3 regions of the Halobacillus shinanisalinarum genome follow, and region 2 is predicted to be linked to each of the others. Evidence: riboswitches for the same ligand, from Rfam matches in the RefSeq annotation. Region 2 holds a riboswitch; each other region holds the start of a gene.
The links. Region 2 has a riboswitch for thiamine pyrophosphate ahead of MUO14_RS17895 (TetR/AcrR family transcriptional regulator). Riboswitches for the same ligand answer to the same signal wherever they lie in the genome.
Positions count from the first base shown of each region.

Region 1: it holds a riboswitch for thiamine pyrophosphate, as region 2 does, so the genes downstream of both, thiT (energy-coupled thiamine transporter ThiT) here and MUO14_RS17895 (TetR/AcrR family transcriptional regulator) in region 2, are expected to answer to the same signal.
Region 3: it holds a riboswitch for thiamine pyrophosphate, as region 2 does, so the genes downstream of both, MUO14_RS10230 (Ykof family thiamine-binding protein) here and MUO14_RS17895 (TetR/AcrR family transcriptional regulator) in region 2, are expected to answer to the same signal.

Region 1 covers NZ_CP095074.1:4,341,846-4,344,114, forward strand. The annotation lists gene MUO14_RS21510 (alpha/beta hydrolase) at 1-574, shown strand, start outside; gene rpsN (30S ribosomal protein S14) at 680-949, opposite strand; TPP riboswitch at 1,119-1,220, shown strand; gene thiT (energy-coupled thiamine transporter ThiT) at 1,300-1,875, shown strand; gene MUO14_RS21525 (DUF1028 domain-containing protein) at 1,995-2,269, shown strand, end outside.
Region 2 covers NZ_CP095074.1:3,618,978-3,621,246, reverse strand. The annotation lists gene MUO14_RS17900 (aminotransferase family protein) at 1-176, opposite strand, end outside; gene MUO14_RS17895 (TetR/AcrR family transcriptional regulator) at 382-963, opposite strand; TPP riboswitch at 1,257-1,357, opposite strand; gene MUO14_RS17890 (6-carboxyhexanoate--CoA ligase) at 1,578-2,269, shown strand, end outside.
Region 3 covers NZ_CP095074.1:2,070,557-2,072,825, forward strand. The annotation lists gene MUO14_RS10225 (ECF transporter S component) at 1-383, opposite strand, end outside; gene MUO14_RS10230 (Ykof family thiamine-binding protein) at 390-992, opposite strand; TPP riboswitch at 1,084-1,187, opposite strand; gene MUO14_RS10235 (DUF4037 domain-containing protein) at 1,246-2,019, opposite strand.

The DNA of each region.
Region 1 (2,269 bases), 720 kb from region 2:
GACACCTGAGGATATGGAGGATTCAAACAAGGATGATTGGATTCAATCGGTCGAAACTGCTTATCAATGGCTTGAGGAACGGTGTTCTATCCTATTCGTTGTAGGATTATCTATGGGTGGAACCCTAGCGTTATACCTTGCAGAACGATACAAACAGATTAGTGGGGTTATATCCATAAACGGAGCGGTTGATATTCCTGCAATGGAAAATGTGATGGAATCAGCGGAAGAGCGTTTTGTTGCAGCGATTGGTTCGGACATTAAAAAGGAAAACGTGGAGGAACTTGCTTATGATAGGACACCTGTCAATGCGATTCGCTCTCTAATGGCATTGATGAAAGAGGTTCATGAAGGTCTCGCGAATATTCATTGCCCGGCGTTATTTTTTGTTTCTGATGAAGACCATGTTGTTCCACCGGATAATTCCGAAACGATCTTTGACTCAGTCTTCTCTGAGCACAAAGAACTTGTCCGTTTAGAAAATAGTCACCATGTTGCTACGTTAGATAACGATCAAGATTTGATTATCGAGCGAAGTCTTGAGTTTTTTCAAACGTATGCTAAAACCTTATAAGTCTTTCTTTAAAGAAGCATATGTAAATAAACCTTAGAACTCCTATGAGCTCCTAAGGTTTTTCTGTGTGCTTTTCCTACTGTGTTACCCCTGGAAGTTTTCTAATTACCAGCTGGACTTTTTAACTCCAGGAAGCTGGCCTTTATGAGCGAGTTCGCGAAATTTAATTCTTGAAAGCCCAAACTTTCTCATATAGCCGTGAGGTCTTCCGGTTGATTCACAGCGATTATGAAGTCGTGTAGGTGAAGCATCTCTTGGCAATTTCCTAAGTGCTTGATAGTTGCCTTCTGCTTTTAATTGCTTTCGTACATCTTTATATTTTTCAAACGTTGCTTGACGTTTACGTTCTTTTTCGATCATTGCTTGTTTAGCCATTGCAGTTCTCCTTTTCTTAAATAGTAATGATTACTATTTAATTGTATTAGGTCAAACCCCCTTTGTCAAATCACCTAAGGTGGCAGGTTTGTCATCCTTACCAGCTTTGCATTGAATGCAAGAAGTTATTGATTTATAATAGATTCATAGCAAGAAAAGCAAACGTATATAAGCCTTCAAGGGGAGCTTTAGGCTGAGAGTGAACAATCTTTGTTCAGACCCTTCGAACCTGTCAGTTAGTACTGGCGTAGGGATGGTGGCTTTTTTGATGGCGATGCACGGGATTCCTCCATCAGGAAGCTTCCCTTTGGCATCGCTTTTTTTGTATGCGAAAAAGGAGGTTGTGGGTTATGCAAAATAAACGTGTATTGTTCATGGTAGAAGTGGCTATTTTTTCAGCATTAGCGATCTTACTCGATATTATCCCGTTTCTATCATTTAAGCTCTGGGCTCAAGGAGGATCGGTTTCTTTTGCGATGGTTCCCGTATTTATTATGGCATTTCGATGGGGACTTCGAGGTGGATTATTGACAGGACTTCTGCTAGGATTTTATCAAATTTTAGTGGGGGGTGCCATTCTTATAAGTATAGCGCAAACCTTTCTTGATTATTTTGTAGCATTTGGAGTTATAGGTCTTGCCGGGATCTTTGCCAAGCCAGTGCGGGAGGCAGCTCGCGAGCGACATATGAAACGACTTGCCGCCTGGGTGATCGCAGGATCGTTTGTTGGAAGTCTGTTTCGGTTTTTCGGCCATTTTACCGCAGGAATAGTTTTCTATGATGAGTTCGCACCTGAAGGACAGCCGGTTTGGTTATATTCACTGCTTTATAATGGTGGTTATATGCTGCCTACGTTTATTTTAAGCGCGGTCATATTATGCTTGCTGTTTTCACAGCGTCCGACTTTATTGATAAGTCGTTCATAACAATGAGGACCTATTTTCGAAAAGTTTAATCTCACGAAAATAGGTTCTTATTTTGTGAAATAGAAAGGTTGATTGTAGGAAAAAGTCGAATGATGTATATTGGGAAGGGGTAGAGAAAAATGAAACGTTCTAATGTAATCGCAACTTATTCGATTGTCGGATTTGATCCACAAACTGGAGAACTGGGAGTTGCTGTTCAATCAAAGTTCCTTGGCGTAGGGGCAGTGGTGCCCTGGGCGAAAGCGGGTGTCGGTGCAATTGCCACACAAGCATTTGCTAATCCTGCTTACGGTCCTGATGGTTTGCAATTGTTAAGTGAAGGTTTAAGTGCCCAGGAAGCCGTGGATAAACTGATTGAAAATGACTCTGAAGCTGCAGATCGCCAAGTTGGAAT
Region 2 (2,269 bases):
ATATAAACATCATCATACACATCCGTTACATGAATACCTTTTCCCTCTTTAATTATCAGCCCCGGGCCATTTTCCTGATGTAGTTTCAGTGGTGTTGTTGGATGAAAATAATGTTCCTTATCTAATTTTCTCAAATATTCAGGTTGCCTTGTTTCCTTCACAAATTGCTCGTTCACTTTTACTTCTCCCCTTTCATAAATTTAACTGACGAACGTTCGTCAGTTTTAATTGTACGAAATTTTCCGAATACTTTCAATGAAAAATTGTTAACTTTTTCATTCTGCCCGTAGGTTGAAAGAAATTGGCTCCCCTAATAGTTCTAAATGAGAGACATTTCAAAAGCATGATATAGTGTTCTCCTAGTGATAACTAAGCTTATTTCTACTTTGTTATCCCTCGCCAATAAATCTCCCAGGAGACATTAAATCTTTTTTCGAAGCTTTCTAAATTCGAATAAATTAACTCTACGAGTAATCCGTCAATAAAATTCAGAAAAGAAATCGTTCCCTTTTCAGCTTCCATAATTAATCTTTGTTCATGAGAAACAAATACTTCCTCTACATATTTATGTAATTTTTTGTAATATGTAAAGACTCTTGAAATAACAATTTCTTGTAAGTGATTTGGGGGTGTAAACATCATCCTAAGTAAAAATTTCACATTCCATTCCCCGTCAGATGTATATCTTTCTTTTAAATGAAGTATAAAATTATACAATACGTTATCAAGGGACTCATTTTTTTGCTGATAAAAGTACTCACTCAATTCTAAAATCCCTTCTTGAATGACTTGGTTCATGACTTGTAAAAATAGATCATCTTTATTTTTAAAATGTGCGTATATAGATTGCTTTTTTATTCCCACCTCTCTCCCAATGTCTGTAAGAGAAGTACCATCATACCCATATTCAACAAAAAGAGTTAATGCGCTTTTCTTAATTTTATTTGCCGTTATACTAGTCATTTGTTTCCTCCTATGTGTCGCCAATGTAATAAAGCTAGCTTAAGTTAACTTCATCGACAGTTATTAACAATTTACCATTCAATGCGATTGATATCTATCACTTCATACTAAAAACATACTTTTTTCGGCTACGGTACTTAAAAGGGAAAAGTTACCGTGTGGATTTAAACCACCCAGATTGTACAACAGTGGGGCACACCAAAAAACCACATTTCAAAAGAAAGTGGTTGGTCCCAAAGATCATATGTATATGAATGAAATAATAGAGGATTAACTAAAATCTATTATTCCACACAGATCCCCCGCCACTTCCCTTCGCTAGTATTACCTAGATCAGGTAGTTAGGGTCGAGATCCATTATCCCTCTCAGCTCGAAAGCCCCCTAGTGTTTGGTGAATGACATTAAATTTTTACTATAGGATATATTCACCATAAATTCAAAATCTATGAACTATTCAAAGTTATAATCCCTACTTTGCCTTCGATTTACTATAAGAAATTAAACCTCCTTGAAAAATTAAATATTTAATGTAAACTTAAAATTGTTTAGGTTAACATTAATTGCGAAAGGGAGAAATTTAAACTAGGATTTACAGAGTTCATTACGATGGAGGCTGATTGAACTGATACAAGATAACGGATTATACAGCTTAAGAATGAGAGCTGCACTTGGCGGTCCCCATGAAGAAGGAGGAAAACATATATCAGGTGGAGAACACCTTTCCTCAAAAGCTGATATGCAGGTAAAAGCAGTTGAATTAATTGATAAGGCCTTTTCCCATACACAAGGTGAGCCGACTTTCTTCCAAATGACAATTGATAAGGTTGAGGAGCATTTACAAGCTATCAAGCCGTTATCTGTTTCTACCATTGATGCGACCGATGCCGCACAGGGAAGAAAATTAGCACGTTCTCTCCTTGCCGATCACGGAATATCAGATGAAGTTATTAAAAAAGCTATGAATCTATTAGAAAGTAGCAATGACAACAGAGGAGCACTGATTATTAATGCAAAAACTGGCGAACGTCTCGATGAGCGGAAGGAAAAGGGAGTGCGTGTCTCCCATCTGTATTGGGAAAAAGAAAACTTTGAACAGTGGTGTAAGCAAAAAGAACTGGTGGTAAATCAACGCATGAAGGAAGCACTGACTTTGGCAACAAAGGTGTGCTCCCACCCCTTAACGATAGCAGAGCTGTGCTGGAGTGATGATCCTGACTATATTACAGGGTACGTTGCTAGTGCTGCAAAAGGGTACCAGAGAATTACAAAAGTAAAGGAATATGGTGACGAAGCTGGTGGACGCTT
Region 3 (2,269 bases), 1.5 Mb from region 2:
AAACTGAATAGGGCTGCTCCCGCACCAGCTAACATTAATACAGGCAAGTTATATGTCTTATACCTCGTTACTGTGAAAGCTGCCTCTGCTCCTAAACCCTGGATGATCCCTGTCAAAATTAAGACCGGTCCCATGGCATTTCCGAGCAGCATTTCAACTGTTGCCGCAATCGTTTCTGATAAAAAGGCTGCTCCCTTTTTTCGAATAATATAAGCAGCTATGATAGAGACGATAAACCAAATTCCGAAGATTAGGTCATAGCCAATTGGTCCAAATAGGCCGGCCAGCAATTTTCCAACTGGGAGAAAAGCTAAATAAACAACGGCAAACACAACGGAAAGCACTGACATGACAACGATTTCTTTTAACTTCCAATTTTTCAGACTCATCTACTCCCCTCCCTTTGTTGACGGACTGTTCGCAGACATTGTTACTGTCATAACAGTGTGAGAGGATCCTTGCTTCTCCGTTTGTTGGAACACCTGCTCAAGGCCTTCAAAAACCTTATTTCCATCCCCATCCAAACGTGTCGAATAGTGGGCTTCACTGACCTCGACTCCTTGCTTCTTCATCTCTTCAATTTGGCTATAAATTACATCCATGTAGTCTCCGCCGCCCATTGGGTAAAGTGAAAACTTAGCGGCAACTTCCTGATCGACCGGCTTACTTTCCGATCTGTTCAATGGAGCGTTATCCTCTGCCATATAAACATCGCCTGCTGAATCACCGGGACAGCCAATTGAATAGGTTGATTGGAAAACAACATGTTCTCCCGTTTTTGCTGCCTGTAAAAACATGGCTCTGGTTACATCAAATACATGGATCATTTGTCCTCTAACCGTTGTTGTTACGTCGTCGGCCTTCATCCATACCCTGGAAGTGTCGACCTCCTTAAGTGATGACTTAATAATCTCGACAAAACGATCGGTCATCGGATAAATTGAAAATGAACTTCCAGCAATACGATTTGTTGATTCACAAGCTTGACTCATCATTTTATCCTCCTTTTATTAAACACAAAAAAACTGCATCCCGGGGGAATGCAGTTACGAACGTAAGTATATGTTGTACACCATTGCTATTTTACGATCGACTCCACTTCCCCACGCTAGTATTATCTAGTTCGGGTTATAAGGGTCGGAATCCATTTCCTCTCAGCCGCATCTGCAGCTCCCCTAGTGTTCGTTAGATATATGCAGTTTTTGTACAATTTCATCGTAATGGAAGGTTCCTGTTTTGTAAAGCTTATTCCTTTTCCTTAACGAGCTCGTCCATTTCCTGCACAATCTTCTCAAGCTCATCAAGTCCCTGTTTTGGGTTGGATAAAAATACACGTTCCAGCCGCTCAATAATATTTTCCGGCTTGATATTCATCAGGCTTAACGTTTGCCGCTGCCATTTGAATGCCGGATGATTGACATACATGCAGTTGAGTCCAAATAAGATCCCCATCATCTTATGCTGAACAGAAGTCATAACGGAATAAAGCATCAGCCAATCTTCCCGTTCTACCAGAGCGTGACGATTTCCCCACCTGCTTCCAAGGTCGGAATGGGCATCAATCATCGCATGACTCAATTGTTCAGGGTACACTTGGACTTTGGCTTTCAACCCATCCATTATCTCTGTACCTGAAACAGCTTCTCCATAATGAATCGAAGCGATCAAACATTGACTATCTAATTCGATATCATACTCTTTCGTTACACGTTGGACAACCTTACGAATGGTTTCTGTTAAAAAGCTACTGATTTCAAATTTAACATCATCCACTTGATATGTTTCTGACCATTCTCCGTCTTCATAAGCGTAGAAATTCAGCAGCTGCCCTTCCACCTGTTCAATAACAGAAAGACGTTCTTGGTCTGTCGGCCCCTCGGACCACAACACATTTAGTTCTATATCGGAATAGTGATCCTCCCAGCCCCTCGCAACAGAACCCGCGATATAAACAGCCTCCACCTTAGCATTTTGTTCATACACGCTTGCCACTTTTGTTGCCAATGTCTTTAAATCCATAGCCTATCAACCACCGCCTGTTCTTTAAATGATTATAAAAGGATGAGAAACAACACGATAGATTAATGAAAAAATTCTTTTCTACGAATGTAAACTAATTTCTCCCTAAATAGACGTTCACCTACATGTACGAATCAATGCCCCTCTTGTTTCACCTTTCACGATCTTTTAATAAGCAAAGACATGATTTTCTTAACTTTACCAAAAAACAGTGAATGAAGCGATAAATTATTTGATAATTTTGTAATCC